DNA from 3 places in the Halomonas flagellata genome. Region 3 is predicted to be linked to each of the others. Evidence: predicted binding sites of a transcription regulator. Region 3 holds the regulator's gene; each other region holds the start of a gene.

Region 1 (6,369 bases), on a different contig from region 3:
GAGGAACTCGGGGTTCGAGCAGACATCGAACTCCAGCTCGATGCCGCGACCGTCGAGTTCGGCGGCGATGACGCGCTCCACCTTGCTGGCCGTCCCCACCGGTACCGTCGACTTGTCGACGATGATGCGATAGTCGGTCATGTGCCGGCCGATGGTCTCGGCGACCTTGAGCACATGACGCAGATCGGCGCTGCCGTCCTCGTCGGAGGGGGTGCCCACGGCGATGAACTGGAGCAGGCCGAACGCCACGCCCTTGGCGGCATCGGTGGTGAAGCGTAGCCGTCCGGCGGCCTGGTTCTGGCGGATCAGGCTCTCCAGGCCGGGCTCGAAGATCGGCACCTCGCCGGCCTCGAGTCGGGCCACCTTGGCCTCGTCCACGTCGACGCAGATGACGTCATGGCCGACATCGGCCAGGCAGGCTCCCGTCACGAGCCCCACATAACCGGAACCGAAGATGGTAATCCTCATGGTCGTCGTTGCTCCTTGCTGTTGGGCCGCTCCATGTGCACCACGCCAGCCTGCCGCCGGGTTGCCGGCAAGCGGTGACGCGAAAGGGCCGAAAACGTGGGTCGTCGACCTTACCCTCAGGCAACAATCAGGCCAGGTTTCAAGGAGGCTTTTAAATCAGTGGATTGGGAACTAAGTTCGGATGACGTCGCCGCGCGGGAACGCCCGATCCGTCGCCGTGAGCCAACAGATCGGGCGCGAGATCGAAGGAGCCTTGCAGATCAGGGAGTTGGCTGTTGCCGATCGGCAACAGGGGGCGGTGAAGACGACACAAGGTACTGATGTGGCATGACTCTTTCCAGCGGGCGAGGCTGCGCCCGGCGCGCGGGGCCGTCCGCCGTGCCGACACTGCTCAGGCGCCCTCGCGAACCCGGGTCTCCATGCGGGCGAGAAAGACGCCCATGATCTGCTCATAGAGGGTGCGGCCGAGCACCGCATCCTCGACCCCGGCGTCCACGTTGGGGTTGTCGTTGACCTCGATCACCACCACGCGCCCACCGGCCTGCTTGAGGTCGACCCCATAGAAGCCGTCGCCGATCAGGCGAGTGGCCTTGAGCGCGGCCTTGAGGACGTCCGCCGGCACCTCGGTCGGGTCATGGGTGGTGAAGCCTCCGCTCTTCACCTTTGGGCCCGAGTGGTCATAGATCTGCCAGTGCCCGCGGGCCATGTAGTAGCGGCTGGCGAACAGGACCCGGCCGTCGAGCACGCCGATGCGCCAGTCGTAGTCGGTGGGCAGCCACTCCTGCAGCAGCAGCAGGGCCGAGGCCTCGAACAGCCGGGCGGCCTCGCGCTCGAGCTGCGCGAGCGACTCGACCTTGACCACCCCCCGGGAGAAGGAGCCATCCGGCACCTTGAGCACCAGCGGGAACGACAGGCCGCCGATCCGCTCGGCCAGCGGCCGGCGGTCACGACGCTGGAGCAGGGCGCCCTCCGGGGCCGGCACGCCGCGGGCACGCAGCAGGGCATGCAGATAGACCTTGTTGGTGCAGCGCAGGATGTCGCGGGGGGCGTCGATCACCACCAGTCCCTCGTGCTCCGCCTGCCGGGCCATGCGGTAGGTGTGGTGGTCCAGGGCCGTGGTCTCACGGATGAACAGGCCGTCGAACTCGGCCAGGCGGCCGGCATCGCGGCGGGTGATCAGCGAGACGTCGATGCCGAGCCGGCGACCGGCCCGGATGAACGCCTTGAGGGCACTGCGGTTGCTCGGCGGCAGGGCCTCGTTCGGGTCGACCAGGATCGCCAGGTCGAAGCGGTAGCGGCGGCGTGCCTTGGGCGTCCGCCACACCTTGCGCGAGTGGCGGTTGAGCGCCTTGGCGAAGAGGTCCTGCTCCTCGGCGGCGAGGTCGCGCAGCCGGATCGGCCTGAGCCGCGCCAGCCGCCAGAGGTCATGGCGGCGCACCAGGCGCGCCTCGAGCAGCGGGCAGGGCAGGCGTTCGAACAGCTTGCGGGCGAGCCGGGCCAGCGCCGGCTCGCGGCATTCGCCGAACAGTACCCGCAGGGTCAGGTTGTCGCCGGCCAGGGACCCTTGCCGGGCCAGGTCGCCGAGCAGCGGGGCCAGGGTGTCGAGCCGCAGGTCGATCAGTGCCTTGCGCGACAGTTCGTTGAGCGTCTCCACCGTCGGCAGCACCCGCTGGCCACGGGCCTGGGCCAGCAGCGAAACATAGTAGCCGCTGCCCAGGTAGTCGAGGTCGCTGCTCAGGTTGATCACGTGGGTGGTGCGGTCCCGATCGTCGGCATCGCGATGACGGTGATCCTGGGCAAGGAAGTCCTCGGCACCGATCAGGTCCTCGGAAGGGTAGTAGGGTTGCCAGTCATCCAGACGGTCGACGACGATGCGCAGGGGGCACATGGGGGCTCCAGCCGGGCGAGGAGGGGCGGCAGGGGGGCCGCCGGAACGCAGTCAGCATGCCCTTGAGCCCGGTCCTCGACAAGCGGCGGGGTTGGTGAAAAGATTTCATGATCACGGGCGCTGACAAGCGTATCGAGCATGATCACAATCACGGCCGTGACCTCTGGAGGCATGAGATGACCGTGACCCTGCGCCAGGCCCGTCCCGGGGACCTGGACGACCTCCATCGCCTCGAGCAGATGGCCTTCACCGGTGACCGTTTCAGTCGTCGCCAGCTCTGGCATCTGCTCAACCGCGCCCACGCCGTGACCCTGGTGGCCGAGAGCCCGGGGACCGAGGGCGAGGAGGGCCGGCTGCTGGGCTATGGCACCCTGCTGTTTCGCCGCGGCAGCCGGCGCGCGAGGCTCTACTCCTTCTGCGTGCACCCCGCGGCACGGGGCGAGGGCCTGGGCCGGCGTCTCGTCGAGGCGCTCGAGCAGGTGGCGCTGGCGAGGGGCGCCGAGCGGCTGGGCCTCGAGGTGCGTGCCGACAACCGGGTGGCGCTGGGGCTCTATCGGCGCCTGGGCTTTCGTCTGGAGTGCTGGCTCGAGTGCTACTACGCGGATGGCTGTGCCGGCTGGCAGATGGTCAAGACCCTGGCGCCGACGGTCGAGGCCGTCGAGCGCGTGGGCTGATAGACTCACCCTTCCATTTCCATCGGCTACCAGGACCGCATCATGCCCTCCTTCGATATCGTTTCCGAGTTCGACAAGCACGAAGCCAGCAACGCCGTCGACCAGGCCAACCGGGAGATCCAGACGCGCTTCGACTTCAAGGGCGTCACCGCGAGCTTCGAGCTCAATGGCGAGACCGTATCGCTCGAGGCGGAGGTCGACTTCCAGCTCAAGCAGATGCTCGAGGTACTGCGCAACAAGCTGATCGCGCGCGGCATCGACGCCCGCTGCATGGAGGTCAAGGATCCCGTGCTCTCCGGGGTGCGCGCCCGCCAGGAGGTCATCCTCAAGCAGGGCCTCGAGCAGAAGGAGGCCAAGGAGATCGTCAAGCGCATCAAGGACAGCAAGCTCAAGGTCCAGGCCCAGATCCAGGGCGAGAAGGTGCGCGTGACCGGCAAGAAGCGCGACGACCTGCAGGCGGTCATGGCCCTGCTCAAGGGCGAGGGAGGCCCCGACCTGCCGCTGCAGTTCGACAACTTCCGCGATTGATCCGCGGCGTCCCGGCGTCTCTGCCCGGACCGGTCCCGGGCTTTCTTGACCCAGGTCACGCCGCCCGTTCATGCCTCTTGAAAAGCGCCCTGCCGCCACCAATTCTGATGATGCCGAATGGCAGAGTTCTTGCCGTGGAGCATCTTCGACAGACGAGAAAGGAGGTGTGGCAGATGAACCTGCAGAAATTCTCTCCCTGGAACTGGTTCAAGAGCGAGAGTGCCGATGCACCGACCGGAACCGTGGAACCTCGGCGTGGCGAGCTGACCCCGCTGACGAGCATGCACCAGGAGCTCGATCGCTGGATGGACGGCATGATGCGCCAGTTCGGCATGCCATCGCTCGAGAGTCGCTTCGGTGACATGCCCGCGCTGCTGCGCCCGAGCCTCGATATTGCCGAGCACGACGACCGTTACGAGATCAGCGTCGAGGTGCCCGGCGTCGAGGAGAAGGACGTCAAGCTGAGCCTGGACGACCGCCGCCTGGTGATCGAGGGCGAGAAGCGCCAGGAGAGCACTACCCGGGAGGAGCGCTTCCAGCGCGTCGAGCGCTCCTATGGCAGCTTCCGGCGGGTGCTCGACCTGCCGGGGGACGCCCGGGTCGAGGAGATCACGGCCTCCTTCGCCAAGGGCGTGCTGAGGATCAGCGTACCGCGCTCCCCGGAGGCGAAGGCGTCACGCCGCGAGATTCCCATCCAGGGCTGAACGCTCGCCCACCGTCACGGGCCCGCCGCTACGCGGGCCCGCGCTTTCCGAACGCCGCGGGTCTCTCTTCGTGGCCGGACCATAGGTTGCCTCTCCTCGTCCCATAGGGCATCGCGATTGGCCATGCCGGGCGCCTTGGGCTTCAATGAATGATCAGGGAAGAGGGAGGGAGCACTCGATGCCGACGCTGCAACGTGCCGTCTTTATCGCCATCGCCTGGATCAGTTTCGCGCTCGGCCTGATCGGGGTCTTCGTGCCGCTGATGCCCACCACCTGCTTCATGCTGCTGGCGGTGTGGGCCGCGTCGCGGGGCTCGCCGCGCTTCGCCCTGTGGATCCGCGAGCATCCACGCTTCGGCCCCGCCGTGGTGGCCTGGGAGGGCGAGCGCGCCATTCCCCGGCATGCCAAGTGGCTGGCCACCGGCATGCTGGCCTTCTCGATGCTGGTCTTGACCCTCACGGTCAGCGTGGCGTGGCTGAAATTCGCCCTGATCGCCGGGCTCTTCCTGGTGGGGGTCTGGATCGTCACTCGCCCGGAACCCGTCGTCGCTTCCTGAGGCACCGGTTGCCTCGTCTCGACCGAAATCCCTCGAGACGAGGCGCTTTGAGATAGGGGGCGGGGGGGCCGTACAATGGCCGGCAATTCTCGACAGGAGCCACCTCGATGTCCGAACCGCAGCCGATCCACCTCAGCGACTACCGCCCTCCCGCCTACCGCGTGACCCGCACCGAGCTGACGTTCGCTCTCGATCCCGCCGCCACCCGGGTCAAGGCGCGGCTGCACCTGGAGCGCCACCCCGAGCGCGAGCCCGGGCTACCGCTGGAACTCGACGGTGAGCAACTTGCGCTCAAGGCCATCGCCATCGATGGCCAGCCGCTCGGCGCGGACGAGTACACCCTCACCGATAGCGGCCTGACCGTGCACCGGGTGCCGGAGACCTTCCTGCTCGATACCGAGGTGGAGATCGCGCCGAAGGAGAACACCGCCCTCGAAGGGCTCTACCAGTCGAACGGCATGTACTGCACCCAGTGCGAGGCCGAGGGCTTCCGGCGCATCACCTTCTACCCCGACCGCCCGGACGTGATGGCGACCTTTTCGACCACGTTGATCGGCGACGCCGCGAGCCTGCCGGTGCTGCTCTCCAACGGCAACCCGGTGGAGCGCGGAGAGCTGCCGGGCGATCGCCACTTCGTCACCTGGGAGGATCCCCACCCCAAGCCCTGCTACCTGTTCGCCCTGGTGGCCGGCGACCTGCAGAAGGTCGAGGACCGCTTCACCACCATGAGCGGGCGCGAGGTGGCCCTGCAGATCTGGGTCGAGGAGGAGAACCTCGGCAAGACCGATCACGCCATGGCCTCGCTCAAGCGCGCCATGGCCTGGGACGAGCGGACCTACGGCCGCGAGTACGACCTCGACCTGTTCATGATCGTGGCGGTCAACGACTTCAACATGGGCGCCATGGAGAACAAGGGGCTCAACATCTTCAACTCCGCGGCGGTGCTGACCCATCCGCACACCGCCACCGACGCCGCCTTCCAGCGGGTCGAGGGCATCGTCGCCCACGAGTACTTCCACAACTGGTCGGGCAACCGGGTGACCTGCCGCGACTGGTTCCAGCTCTCCCTCAAGGAGGGCTTCACGGTCTTCCGCGACCAGTGCTTCAGCGCCGACACCAACTCGGCACCGGTCAAACGCATCGAGGACGTCTCCTTCTTCCGCACCGCCCAGTTCGCCGAGGACGCCGGCCCCACCGCCCACCCGGTGCGTCCCGATCACTACATCGAGATCGGCAACTTCTACACCCTGACCATCTACGAGAAGGGCGCCGAGATCGTGCGCATGCTCTGCAACCTGGTGGGCTGGGAGACCTTCCGTCGTGGCAGCGACCTCTACTTCGAGCGCTTCGACGGCCGGGCGGTGACCATCGAGGACTTCGTCGGCTGCATGAGCGAGGTCTCGGGCCAGGACCTCTCCCGCTTCATGCTCTGGTACTCCCAGGCCGGCACCCCGGAGATCGACGCCCACGGCGAATACGACTACGCCAGCTGCGAATACCGGCTGGTCCTGCGGCAGCGCACCCCGGCCACCCCCGGCCAGGCGGAGAAGC
Region 2 (6,369 bases), on a different contig from region 3:
CGGATCGTGTTGCTCTCGGACATGGCGAAACTTCCGGGCCGGGCATCCGTGGATGCCCGGCGTTGCGGGTCAGTGGCTCGAGGCCTGCTCGGTGAAGTGGCGGCGCTCGCGATGCTCGGCGCGCTTGCCGAGGTTGAACTGGCTGACCGGGCGGTGGTACCCCATCACCCGGGTCCAGACCTCGCAGCGCTGGCGACGCTCGGTGGGCAGGGTGTCGTGGTGTGCTTGGCTCATGTGATGCTCCTTCGTGCTTCGGGGGTGGGGGGAATGGCGCCTCAGGCCGTGGCATCGGCCGTCGAGGCCTGCTCTGCCAGCAGGGCGTCGTCGCACCTGGGGCAGAATTCGTGTTCGCCGGCCAGGTAGCCGTGTACCGGACAGATCGAGAAGGTCGGTGTCACGGTCAGGTAGGGCAGGCGGAAACGGGACAGGGCGGTGCGCACCAGGGTCCGGCAGGCCGCAGCGCTGGACAGCTTCTCGCGCATGTAGAGATGCAGCACGGTGCCGCCGGTGTAGCGGGTCTGCAGTGGGTCCTGGTGGATCAGCGCCTCGAAGGGGTCGTCGGTGTGACCCACCGGCAACTGGCTGGAGTTGGTGTAGTAGGGCGCCTCCGGCGTGCCGGCCTGGAGGATGCCGGGATAACGGGCGCGGTCCTCCCGGGCGAAACGGTAGGTGGTGCCCTCGGCCGGGGTGGCCTCCAGGTTGTAGAGGTGCCCGGTCTGCTCCTGGTACTCCTGCATCCGCCCGCGTACGTGGTCGAGCACCTCCAGGGCCAGTTGCTGCCCTTCCGGGTCGGCGATGTCATGGGTGTCGTCGCTGAAGTTGCGCACCATCTCGTTGAGGCCGTTCACGCCGAGGGTCGAGAAGTGGTTGCGCAGGGTGCCGAGGTAGCGCCGGGTGAAGGGGTAGAGGCCGCCGTCCATCCACGCCTGGATGCGTTCCCGCTTGAGTTCCAGGCTGTCGCGGCCCAGCGCCAGCAGCCGGTCGAGCTCGTCGAGCAGCCCCGTGCGGTCGCCGGCGAAGCGATGGCCCAGCCGCGCGCAGTTGATCGTCACCACCCCCAGCGAGCCGGTCTGCTCGGCGCTGCCGAACAGGCCGTTGCCGCGCTTGAGCAGCTCGCCGAGGTCGAGCTGCAGGCGGCAGCACATGGAGCGCACCATGTGCGGCTCCAGGTCGGAGTTGAGGAAGTTCTGGAAGTAGGGCAGGCCGTACTTGGCGGTCAGCGCGAAGAGTCGCTCGGTATTGTCGCTCTCCCAGTCGAAGTCGCGGGTGATGTTGTAGGTGGGGATCGGGAAGGTGAAGACTCGCCCCTGGCGATCGCCGGCCTCCATCACCTCCAGGTAGGCGCGGTTGATCAGGTCCATCTCGGCCTGTAGCTCGCCGTAGGCGAAGGGCTGCTCCTCGCCGCCGATGACCGGCACCTGCCGGCGCAGATCCTCCGGGCAGACCCAGTCGAAGGTCAGGTTGGTGAAGGGCGTCTGGCTGCCCCAGCGCGAGGGCACGTTGAGGTTGTAGATGAACTCCTGGATGGCCTGTTTCACCGCCGGGTAGTCCAGTGCCTCCTTGCGCACATAGGGCGCCAGGTAGGTATCGAAGGAGCTGAAGGCCTGGGCGCCGGCCCACTCGTTCTGCAGGGTACCGAGGAAGTTGACCATCTGGCCCAGGGCGCTGGTGAGGTGTCGGGGCGGGTCACTCTCGGCGCGGCCGGGCACGCCGTTGAAGCCCTCGATCAGCAGGGTGCGCAGCGACCAGCCGGCGCAGTAGCCGCACAGCATGTCGAGGTCGTGGATATGCAGGTCGCCCCGGCGATGTGCCTCGCCCACCGCGGCGGGGTAGACCTCGTCGAGCCAGTAGTTGGCGATCAGCTTGCCCGAGACGTTGAGAATCAACCCGCCCAGGGAGTAGCCCTGGTTGGCGTTGGCGTGGACGCGCCAGTCGGTGCGCTTGAGGTACTCGTCGACCGTGGCGGCGACAGCGACGCGATGCTTTTCAGTTTGACCGTTAGTAGAGGGGGGCACTGCGATCTCCCTATATATGCCATCTTTTTAACTATAAGACACTATATATTGTGTTTTGCAGGTTGGGGACTGACGAGATGGCGGGAGATGACCCAGGTCAGAAAAAGGGCGGGTAAGGATGTGGGTGGGTTGCGTCACCAACGAAAACGGGCTCCACCCGAGGTAGAGCCCGTAAGAGGCTGGCCGTGCCGTTGGCCGGGATCAGCCGGCGCGGGTGTTGTCCATGCCGGGACGGCCATGCCAGTAGCCGTCGCAGATCTCGGCGTCGACCAGGGCCAGCGGGTCGGGGGGCGGAAGCGCACCGCGCCGGGCCGCATCGAAGGCGGTGACCACCTCGGCCATGCCCTCGGCGCGTGGGCTCAGCCGTGCGATCCCGACGCCCATCCCGGCCATGCCCGGGATCTCGTGGCGCAGGTCCTGGCAGGCGCCGGAGAGGGTCTGGATGCCGTTGAGGGTAAACACCTCGCGGGATTCCTGGGAGCGCAGCGCCAGGCCCTCGGGGTACTGCTGGCAGACGAACCGGCAGCGGTCCTTGGGCTTCTGGTGGCGGCGCGCGGTGAAGCAGCGCGACGACCAGGCCAGCGGCAGGTGGCCGTAGGCGAACACCTCGCAGGGCTGTCCGAGGCCCTGGTCGCGGCAGTCGTCGAGCAGACGCGCCAGGTCGGCGCGGGACATCTCCACCGGGGCCTGCCAGCACTGCATGCCGGCGTGGGCCAGCACGGCCAGGGTCGCCGGGTTGTAGAGGTTGAGCGCCGCCCCGGCGACGAAGGGCAGGCCGGCCGCCGAGTGCCGCTGCACCGCGCTCTGGTCATTGGCCTCGACGGTGAATTCGCCGTTGTCGCACAGCCGGCGCAGGTCGCGCAGGTCGGCCTCGGACTCGATCAGGGTCTGGCTCGCCAGCACCACCTTCTTGCCGCTCTGGGCCAGCTCGCGGCCGATGCCCAGCCAGTCGTCGAGCTTCATGTCGCGGCGCCGCGAGCAGACCGATTCGCCGAGGGTGACGATCTCGATCGGCCAGTCGGCGGCCTCGCGGTAGAAGTCGGCGTAGCGCTCGCGGGTCCAGTAGAAGAGCACCGGGCCCAGCGACAGCTTGAGGGTGTCGGGGGTTGGCATGGGGCCTCCTATTTCCAGCGGCGCTCGTAGGCGCCCAGGGTGGTGGTGGCGCCCTCGGAGACCTCGCCGAGGCCGGCCATCCAGGCGGGGTCGGGGTGGAAGCGTTCGGGGCTACGCTCCAGGCGGTCGAGCGCCTGGCGCCAGATGCCGGCGACCTTCGACACATAGGCGGGGCTGCGCTGGCGGCCCTCGATCTTCACCGCGCTGATGCCGAGCTCGGCGAGCTCCGGGAGCAGCGCCAGGGTGTTGAGGCTGGTGGGCTCCTCGATGGCGTGGTAGGTCTCGCCGCCGACTTCGAAGCGCCCCTTGCACAGCGTCGGGTAGCCGGCCCGTTCGCCCTCGGCGTAGCGGTCGATCAGCACGCCGCCCAGGCGCGACTCCAGCCCCTCGGGGGTCTGTTCCCAGCGCACCTGGGCCGCCGGCGAGCAGACGCCGCGGGTGTTGGGCGACTCGCCGGTGAGATAGGACGACAGGTAGCAGCGCCCCTCGGCCATGATGCACAGGCTGCCGAAGGCGAACACCTCCAGCTCCACCGGGCTCTGCCTGGCCAGGTCGCGCACCTGGGTGATCGACAGCACCCGCGGCAGCACGGCGCGCTTGATGCCGAACTGCTCGTGGTAGAAGTGCAACGCCTCATGGCTGGTGGCCGAGCCCTGCACCGACAGGTGCCGGGGAAGGGAGGGATGGCGGCGGGCGGCGTAGTCGAGCAGGCCCATGTCGGCCAGGATCAGGGCGTCGACGCCCAGCTCGACGGCCTGGTCCACGGCGCGGGTCCACAGCTCCCAGCCGTCGGGCTGTGGATAGGTATTGATGGCGCAGAACACCCGCTTGCCGCGGGCGTGGGCATAGTCGATGCCTTCCCGGGCGCGCCGGTCGGTGAAGTTCAGGCCGGCGAACTGGCGGGCGTTGGTGGTGTTCTGGAAGCCGAAGTAGACGGCATCGGCCCCTTCGTCCACGGCGCGCTTCAGGGCGGGCAGGTTGCCGGCGGGGCAGACGAGCTCCATGGCGGACTCCTGTCGATGAAAACCCGACCATGCTAGTCGACCATCCTTGCCTGGCCCTTGACTGGCGTCATGGTGAGGAGGCATTCACGATTGGCGTGATCCAGGTCATGCCGGGGCCATGAGGAGGACTCCTGACGAGGCCTTGCGGGAGCCTCTGGCCTAGTCTGGGTATAGACACGCGCACCATGCGAGGTGGTCATGGACATTGAACGCCTGTTCGACGCGAGTTACGTGCGGGTACTGAGCCGAGAGGTCGAGGGACGGGCGTTCTTCGTGGCCTTCTATGAGCGCTTTCTCGCGGCTTCCCCCGAGGTCGCAGAGAAGTTTCGCCATACCGACATGGCTCGCCAGCAAGCCATGCTGAAAAAGGCCTTCTATCACCTTCTGGCGTTCTACGCGTCGAGCCATGCCGACTACTACCTGCAGGAGGTAGCGATCAGCCACGATCGCGCGCACCTCGACATACGTCCCGGGCTGTATGACCTCTGGCTAGAGACCCTGATCGACACGGTTCGAACCTTCGACGAGCAGTTCGATGACGAGGTGGAGCTGGCCTGGCGGCTGGTGATGACGCCGGGCATCGTCTTCATGACGTTCCATTACGACCGGGGTGTCCGCTCCAATTAGACCCGTGCCACGAGCCCCCCATGGGCGGTGCCCATGGGGGGCCGATGCGGTGGATTCATTTGATGGCTGAATCAAGAAGAGTGGGCCGGCCTGGCATCGCAGAGCGGGCAGAAGTCGGCCTGTTCGCCGTGGCCCAGGCGCAACCCAGTGTGGTGATCGGCGATCTGCCGGTAGAGCAGCTGAAAGCTCGGGCTGCCCTCGGCGGGGCTGTCCAGCGGGATTCCGGACGTCATGCCGTCAAGCTCCCCGGCAGGGACCTGTCGCTCGATGAGTGGGAAAATGTGCTGGTTTTCAGTATGCAGGTGGTGGTGGTAGAGCTCGCTGAAGGCTTGGCCCAAGTTGAGCAGGTTGGCGTCAGCCTCGGCGTCTGGCGTCTCGTCCGCCATTCGGTGGAACGCCGCCTCGAGTTCGCGGCCGTAGGTCGTGATGCGTCGGTGCTCCTCGACCAGCACCTCGAGGGTGTCGCGGCTGTCGGGATGGCGCGCGGCGAGGCGCTCGAAGAGGGCATCCTCCACCCGGTGATGCCACTCCTCAGGCTGCCGGGTGAGGTAGTGGCAAAGCCGTGCCAGCAGTCGGTAGTCGGGGATCTCCTCGCAGGCCGCGATATGCAGCTGGCGGTCGAGGATGCAGAGCAGCGCCTGGTAGCGGTAGTGGTCGACGTGCAGGCGTTCGAGCAGGATGGCTTTCATGGTGGCCTCCCAGGTGCGTCGCCGCCAATGCCGACGACGCGCCGTTCTCGGTGTGGCCGGGCTTAGCCGGCACGTTCGAACAGCAGGTTGTTCTCCAGGTGGATGTGTTGCATCAGGTCGTCGCGGAACTCGCGTAGCCCGGTGTAGAGGGCGCGCCAGGTGGTGCAGGCCCCCTTCGGCGGGGTGATGTCGTCGGTCAGCATCGCCAGCCTTTCAAGGTGCTCGCCGTGGTCGTCGTGCTCGTGGCGCATCACCGCGATGGGGCCCCGGGCCTGGGTGCCCATGCCCTGGCGAAGCATCGGGAAGAGGATCTGCTCCTCCTTCTGCATATGGCTCTCCATCTCCTGGTGGAGCAGCATGAGGAGATCGGCCAGGCCGTTGGGGCAGGTGACGCGCTCGCCATGGACCTGCTCGACGCGGCGGGCCATGCGCACCAGCTCGGGCAGCTGCTGGCGGTGGATATCGTGGTAGCGGGTGAGGATATGCCTGATCAGCTCCTCGTTGCTGGCCGACTGCCAGTCGCGCTCGTCGCTCGCGCCCGCCGGCAGCGCCTCGAGCTCGGCGACCAGGGCCTCGGGCGCCAGACCAACGCGATCGGCGGCCTCGCGCAGGCTGATACGGCCGCCGCAGCAGAAGTCGATATTGTGGTCATGGAAGACGCGGGTGGCACCGGGCAGGGTCAAGGCGGTACGACCGACGCTCTGTTCCAGCAGGCTCATGGTGTGGACTCCTCGATGAAGTTGGATGGCATTCTTGATAGGCAAGGGGCGTGCCAGGTTGCGAGCGCCCGTCTCTTGCGGTAATACCGGCTTGAGGGTGAAAATTACCCGGTTAAAATCGGGTAAATAGAACCCAGAAAGGTAAATATCACCATGCTTGATGAGACCCTGCTGGCGGACCTGGTCGCCGACCTGCCCAGCG
Region 3 (6,369 bases):
CATCTGCCATGGTGTTGCTCTCCACTTGTTATTGAGAGGGTGAGAAGGTGCGCCGATCATTCCACAAGCCCCATCGGGGCAATCGCACGTATACAACGACTCCCCCTCGAACGGTCCTCCTGTACGAGGATATTGCCAGCCTGTCGGTGACAAGGATTGTCGACGTGCGATTGCCCCGCATGACTCATGGTGGATACTGGGCAATGAACGGGAAAAATAAATCCCAGACTTTGGTATCATGAATAAATAGCGATGGAATGTCGTTTGTAGTTTTCTTTACATATCAGCACTTTATTAGCTGTTGTGGCCGTAGGTTGCGAGTCATCCAGAGGGGGCATAGGACGATGGTCTAGCCGGCCAGGTATGGGACGATGGTCTAATCACGCAGGGCGCTATGACGTTGGTCTAATTCGGAAAGGATAGGACGATTGTCTAGGTTCTTTCCTGGATCATCACTTTGCTATCTTGAAGTCACCGTGGCCGTGACGGGCCTATGAACCTGCGGGGTGAGACAGCCGCCTAACGAGGACAGCCCCATGGTCGATGTCGATCTCTCTCAACCGCCCTTCACCTTCCTGGATGATGAAGGACGCGCGCGCGTTCGCAGTGGTATCGACCTGGCCTATTTCGATCGTGACGAGATCATTCTCGAGGCCGGCCAGCCCGGTGAGTTCGTCTTCATCATCCATAAGGGCGAGGTCGCGGAACTGGACACGACCCTTCCCGGTGCGCGCGAGCGCATCGGCCACTACACCCATGGCGACCTGTTCGGTGCCATCAGCATCCTCAACGGCAAGAGCCGCTATCGCTTCCGCGCCGAGCAGGAGAGTCTCTGCTATCTGCTGCCGAAGGCCCTGTTCCTGCAGTTGTGCGACGACTATCCGGCCTTCGCCGAGTTCTTCCGCCAGACCCTGGCCCACAAGGCCCGCCTGTTGACCGAGCAGCGCGCCGAGGGGGGGGTGACCATGGCCGGCTTCATGCTGGCCAGGGTCAGCGAGTGCATGCGCCAGCCGCTCTGCGTGGGGCCGGCGTCGACCATCGCCGAGGCGGTGGCCACCCTGCATGACAGTCACGCCGATAGTCTGCTGGTCAACGGCGAGCAGGGGGCGGGCATGGTCACCAAGACCGACCTGCTCAACGCCCTGGTGCTGGAGGGGCGTGAGCAGGACAGCCCGGTGCAGGCGGTGGCCCACTTCGAGCTGGTGACGGTGACGCCGGACCAGTACCTGTTCGAGGTGCTGGTGGTGATGACTCGCCACAAGGTGGAGCGGGTGGTGGTCATGGAGCAGGACGCGCCCTGCGGCGTGGTCGAGCTGACCGACGTGCTCAGCTACTTCTCCAGCCGCAGCTACGTGGTCAGCCTGCAGGTGGCGCAGGCGGACAGCCTCGAGGCGCTGGCCGCGGCCAGCCGGCGTACCCCGGAGCTGGTGAGGGCGCTGATGGCCCAGGGAGTCAAGCTGCGCTTCGCCATGGGGCTGCTGGCGGCGCTGAACGGCCGCATCATGAACAAGGCCTGGGGCTTTCTGATCGACGAGCGCTACCACGGCGACAGCTGCCTGATGGTGATGGGCAGCGAGGGGCGCGGGGAACAGATTCTCAAGACCGATCAGGACAATGGCCTGATCCTGGCCGATGACCTCGACTGGCCCGACTGCGCCGAGCAGATGCAGCGACTCACCGACACCCTGATCGAGCTCGGCTATCCGCCCTGCCCGGGCAATATCATGGTTTCCAACCCGGAGTGGGTGGGCAGCGTGACCCAGTGGCGCGGCCGCATTGCCCGCTGGGCGGCGGGCCGCGACGGCGACAGCCTGATGAAGCTCGCCATCCTGCTCGACTCCCACGCGGTGGCAGGCAACCCGACCCTGCTCGAGCAGGTCCGCGAGGAGCTGTTCGAGCGCTGCTCCCGGGACGAGATCCTGCTCTCCTACTTTGCCCGCCCGGCATTGCGCTTCTCCACGCCGCTGACCCTGTTCGGCTCGTTGAAGAAGCCCCAGCACGGCATCGACATCAAGAAGGGCGGCATCTTCCCCATCGTCCACGGGGTGCGTGCCATGGCTCTGGAGCGCGGCATCCGCCTGACCTCGACGCTGGAGCGCCTCGACGCCCTGGCCGAGGACGGTCGCCTGGAGGCTCGTTTCGCCGAGGACCTGGGCGAGGCGCTGTCACTGTTCACCCAACTGCGCCTCGAGCAGCAGCTGGCGCGCCTGGACGGCGATGGCAGCAAGGGCGGGAAGCCCGATCGGGTGGTGGTGCAGGAACTCTCGTCGCTGGAGCGCGACCTGCTCCGCGAGGCGCTGCACATCGTCAAGGATTTCAAGCAGCGCCTGTCGCATCGCTTCCATCTGGAATACTCATGACGCGCGGCGCTCTTTCAGGGATCGACAACAACAACAGGAGGTCACTCCATGCTCAAGGTACTGCGCCGGGCCGCCGACCGGCGTCGCCAGGCCGACGGCTATTATGCCTGGTTGTTCCAGCCCTACACCGGCGACGAGCTGGTCGCCATCGATAGCGAGACCACCGGGCTCGATACCCGCAGTGCCGAACTGGTGTCGCTGGCGGCGGTGAAGATTCGCGGCGATCGGGTGCTGGCCAGCGAATCACTGGACCTGCGCCTGCAGCGGCCCGCGTCGCTGAGTGGCGACTCGATACGCATCCACGGCCTGCGTGGCATCGACCTGGAGGGTGGCGAAAGCATCGGGGCGGCACTGGGCCGCTTCCTTGACTTCATCGGCAACCGGCCGCTGGTGGGCTGGTGCCTGGATTTCGATCTGTCGATCATCAACCGGGAGTTGCGGCCGCGCTTCGGCTTCGACCTGCCCAATGCCGGCATCGACGTGGCGCATGCCTATGTCCGTCAGCTACGCCGCAGCCATCCCGAGGTCGAGCCGGGCCTGCGCTTCGAGCAGGTGGCCGGCGCCCTGGGAGTGCCGGTGATGGGACGCCACACCGCCCTGGGCGATGCCGTGACCACGGCGCTGATGTATCTGCGCCTGGAGCGAGGCGCCATGCTGGCGAAGCGGAGCTCGTGAGCCCCTCGTCTCGAGGGGCAGCCACGGCATGGGCATCCTCCGGGCCGTCGACGCCGTACCGTCGCCAGGCGGCGGCGGTGGTGGTAGGATAGGCACCCGTGATTTCCAGCCGCTCTGGCAGCGCCCCGACCATGCAAGACGCCGTGATCTTCGACCCCAACCCTGCCGATGCTCCCGCCACAGCAGGCGACGCCACCACCCTCGATGCCAGGGGCAAGCGCGAGTTCAACAAGCTGCAGAAGCGCCTGCGACGCCAGGTGGGCAATGCCATCATCGACTACGAGATGATCGGCGAGGGCGACCGGGTGATGGTCTGCCTGAGCGGCGGCAAGGACAGCTACACCATGCTCGAGATCCTGCGCAGCCTGCAGCGCAATGCTCCGGTGCGCTTCTCGCTGGTGGCGGTCAACCTCGACCAGAAGCAGCCCGGTTTCCCCGAGCAGGTGTTGCCCGAGTACCTGGATGGCATCGGGGTGGAGTACCACATCCTCGAGCGCGACACCTACTCGGTGGTCAAGGAGAAGACCCCCGAGGGCAAGACCACCTGTGCGCTCTGTTCGCGGCTGCGTCGCGGCTCGCTCTACGGCTTCGCCGAGGAGATCGGTGCCACCAAGATCGCCCTGGGCCACCATCGCGAGGACATCCTCGAGACGCTGTTCCTCAACCTCTTCTTCGGCGGCAGCCTCAAGGCGATGCCGCCCAAGCTGCTCTCCGACGACGGCCGGAACATCGTCATCCGTCCGCTGGCCTATTGCCGGGAGGCGGACATCGCCGAGTTCGCGCGGCTGATGGACTTCCCGATCATCCCCTGCAATCTCTGCGGTTCCCAGCCCAACCTGCAGCGCCAGGTGGTCAAGGAGATGCTCGCCGAATGGGAGGCCAGGCACCCCGGCCGGCTCGAGAGCATGTTCAAGGCGGTGACCAACGTGGCGCCCTCGCAGTTGGCCGACCGCAAGCTTTTCGACTTCGCCGGCCTGGAGGAGAAGCAGGCCCGGCGGCAGGCCGACCGCATCGATATCCGCCAAGAGTCATAAGCTGGAAGAGCGGCGCTTCGCGCCTGGAAGCTTAAAGAAAAAACCTTGACGCCAGGGCTGGTGGCAACATGCTGATTTCCAGCTTCCAGCTTCCAGCTTCCAGCTTCCAGCTTCCAGCTTCCAGCTTCCAGCTTCCAGCTTCCAGCTTCCAGCTTCCAGCTTCCAGCTTCCAGCTTCCAGCTTCCAGCTTCCAGCTTCCAGCTGGCGCGCAGCGCCTCAGCGCGCGCCTTCCTCCTCGGCGACCTGTGCCAGGGCCGCCAGGTCGAGGATGTTGACCTCGCGGCCGGAGACGGCCACCAGCCCCTGCGTCTGGAAGCGGCCGAGGATGCGACTCACCGTCTCCACCGCCAGCCCCAGGTAGTTGCCGATATCGGCCCGGGACATGGAGAGGCGGAAGCTGTAGGGCGAGTAGCCGCGGCGGCGGAAGCGGTCGGAGAGGCCGGCGAAGAAGGTCGCCAGGCGCTGGTCGGCGGTCTTGCGGGACAGCAGCCGCATCATGCGGCGGTCGTCGCGCATCTCCTTGCTCATGCTGCGGTAGAGCTGGGTGCGCAGCTCCGGCAGCTCCTCGGAGAGGGCGTCGAGGCGGTCGAAGGGAATCTCGCAGACGGTGGTGGTCTCGAGCGCCACCACCGTGCCGGGATAGCGCGCCTCGTCGATGCCATCGAGGCCCACCAGCTCGCTGGGCAGGTAGAAGTTGGTCAACTGGTCCTCGCCGCAGCCCTCGGTGGTGACCTGCTTGAGGCTGCCCGAGCGCACGGCGTAGATGCTGGTGAAGGCGCTGTCCTGGCGGAACAGCGCCTCGCCCTTCTTCAGGGGAGCGCGGCGCCGGATGATGGCGTCGAACTGGTCCATGTCCTGGAGCTCGAGTGCCAGCGGCAGGCAGAGCGAGCTGAGGCTGCAGGTCTGGCAGCGGGTCTCGTGCAGCAGGGAACGCCGCCTGCCGGTCGCGGTATCAGGCATGCTCTCCTCCATGATGGTGACTCTGCCACCATTATGGGGGATTCGTCCGGGCCGGCATAGCATCCCTTTGGAGGTAGCCTCCGGCCATCGGAGGTAGTCCCTCACCGGAGGCGTGAGCGGGGCGAGGCCGGCTGGTCCGGGAGCTGGGGGTCGAAGGCCATGGCGAGGTGCCGGAGCAGCAGCCGGCCGATCGGCGTGACGACGAGCCGGGGGCCGGCACGCTCCACCAGGCCATCGCGCTCGGCTCCTTCCAGCCGGGCCAGGACATCGGCCAGCCGGGCCTCGGCATCGACCCCGAAGGCCTGGCCCAGCGCCTCGAGATCGAGGGACAGGTCGCATATCAGGCGCTCGCTGGCGTGCCGCCGCAGGCAGTCGTCGAATGTCAGGCGCCGTCCGCGGTCGGTGGCCAGGCGGCCGGCATCCAGCGCCGCCTCATAGGCGGCGAGCCCCACGGGGTTCCGGGCGTAGGCGTCATCGACCCGGCTGATCGCCGAGACGCCGAGCCCCACCAGGTCGCACCGGGCGTGGCTGGAGTAGCCCCGGACGTCGTGCGTGAGGCTACCCTGGCGCTGGGCCTTTGCCAGGCTGTCGTCGGGGCGGGCGAAGTGGTCCATGCCGATGTGCACATAGCCCGCCGCGGTCAGCATCTCGAGGGTGGTATGCAGCATCGCCAGCGTCTCCTCGGGCCCGGGCAGGTCCTCGGCGTGGATGCGGCGCTGGGGCGTGAAGCGTTCGGGCAGGTGAGCATAGTGGAACACCGACAGCCGGGCCGGGGCCATGGCGATCACCTGCGCCAGGGTCTCGGCGAAACTGTCGCGGGTCTGCAGCGGCAGGCCATAGATCAGGTCGAGGTTGAGCGAGCGGAAGCCGAGGCGGTCGGCTTCGTCGATCAGCGACTCGGTGAGTACCCGGGGCTGGACCCGGTTGATCGCCTGCTGCACCCTGAGGTCCAGGTCCTGGACGCCGAGGCTCAGGCGGTTGAAGCCGAGTGCCTGCAGATGGCGCAGGGTGAGGACATTGGCCTCCCGGGGGTCGATCTCGATGGCGTAGTCACGCTCCCTCGAGCCCGAGAGCCCGAAACGGGCATCGAGGCGATCGATCAGGTCGCTCATCTGGTCGAGGGTGAGGAAGGTCGGGGTGCCGCCGCCCCAGTGCAGCTGCTGGACCTCCCGGGCGGCGTCGAGATGGCGGGAGGTGAGCACCATCTCCCGGTCGAGGCGCGACAGGTACGGCTCGGCCAGCCGCGTGTCCCCGGTGGCGATCTTGTTGCAGGCACAGTAGAAGCAGGCCTGGCGGCAGAAGGGCACATGGACATAGAGCGACAAGGCACGGCCCGCGTC

The links. The regulator FNR, encoded in region 3, switches genes on or off when oxygen is low (the NO sensors DNR and NnrR bind a similar motif). The targets are predictions, from matches to a motif close to TTGATNTANATCAA.
Region 1: the regulator FNR is predicted to act here: its motif matches at 3,604-3,617, upstream of MKP05_RS09185 (Hsp20/alpha crystallin family protein).
Region 2: the regulator FNR is predicted to act here: its motif matches at 4,228-4,241, upstream of ubiU (ubiquinone anaerobic biosynthesis protein UbiU).

The regions. Positions count from the first base shown of each region.
Region 1 covers NZ_JAKVPY010000009.1:26,193-32,561, reverse strand. Annotated here, with positions in the region: gene MKP05_RS09205 (UDP-glucose dehydrogenase family protein) at 1-468, opposite strand, end outside; gene MKP05_RS09200 (RimK family ATP-grasp domain-containing protein) at 860-2,356, opposite strand; gene MKP05_RS09195 (GNAT family N-acetyltransferase) at 2,533-3,030, shown strand; gene MKP05_RS09190 (YajQ family cyclic di-GMP-binding protein) at 3,073-3,558, shown strand; gene MKP05_RS09185 (Hsp20/alpha crystallin family protein) at 3,732-4,262, shown strand; gene MKP05_RS09180 (YbaN family protein) at 4,441-4,818, shown strand; gene pepN (aminopeptidase N) at 4,926-6,369, shown strand, end outside.
Region 2 covers NZ_JAKVPY010000007.1:115,812-122,180, forward strand. Annotated here, with positions in the region: gene MKP05_RS07730 (anaerobic ribonucleoside-triphosphate reductase activating protein) at 1-23, opposite strand, end outside; gene nrdD (anaerobic ribonucleoside-triphosphate reductase) at 70-234, opposite strand; gene MKP05_RS07735 (ribonucleoside triphosphate reductase) at 276-2,015, opposite strand; gene MKP05_RS07740 (U32 family peptidase) at 2,217-3,128, opposite strand; gene ubiU (ubiquinone anaerobic biosynthesis protein UbiU) at 3,137-4,132, opposite strand; gene MKP05_RS07750 (globin) at 4,331-4,759, shown strand; gene MKP05_RS07755 (hemerythrin domain-containing protein) at 4,831-5,448, opposite strand; gene ytfE (iron-sulfur cluster repair protein YtfE) at 5,511-6,167, opposite strand; gene norR (nitric oxide reductase transcriptional regulator NorR) at 6,321-6,369, shown strand, end outside.
Region 3 covers NZ_JAKVPY010000015.1:17,091-23,459, forward strand. Annotated here, with positions in the region: gene MKP05_RS13085 (DUF4212 domain-containing protein) at 1-10, opposite strand, end outside; gene MKP05_RS13090 (DUF294 nucleotidyltransferase-like domain-containing protein) at 537-2,360, shown strand; gene MKP05_RS13095 (3'-5' exonuclease) at 2,409-3,035, shown strand; gene ttcA (tRNA 2-thiocytidine(32) synthetase TtcA) at 3,167-4,069, shown strand; gene fnr (fumarate/nitrate reduction transcriptional regulator Fnr) at 4,286-5,029, opposite strand; gene hemN (oxygen-independent coproporphyrinogen III oxidase) at 5,131-6,369, opposite strand, start outside.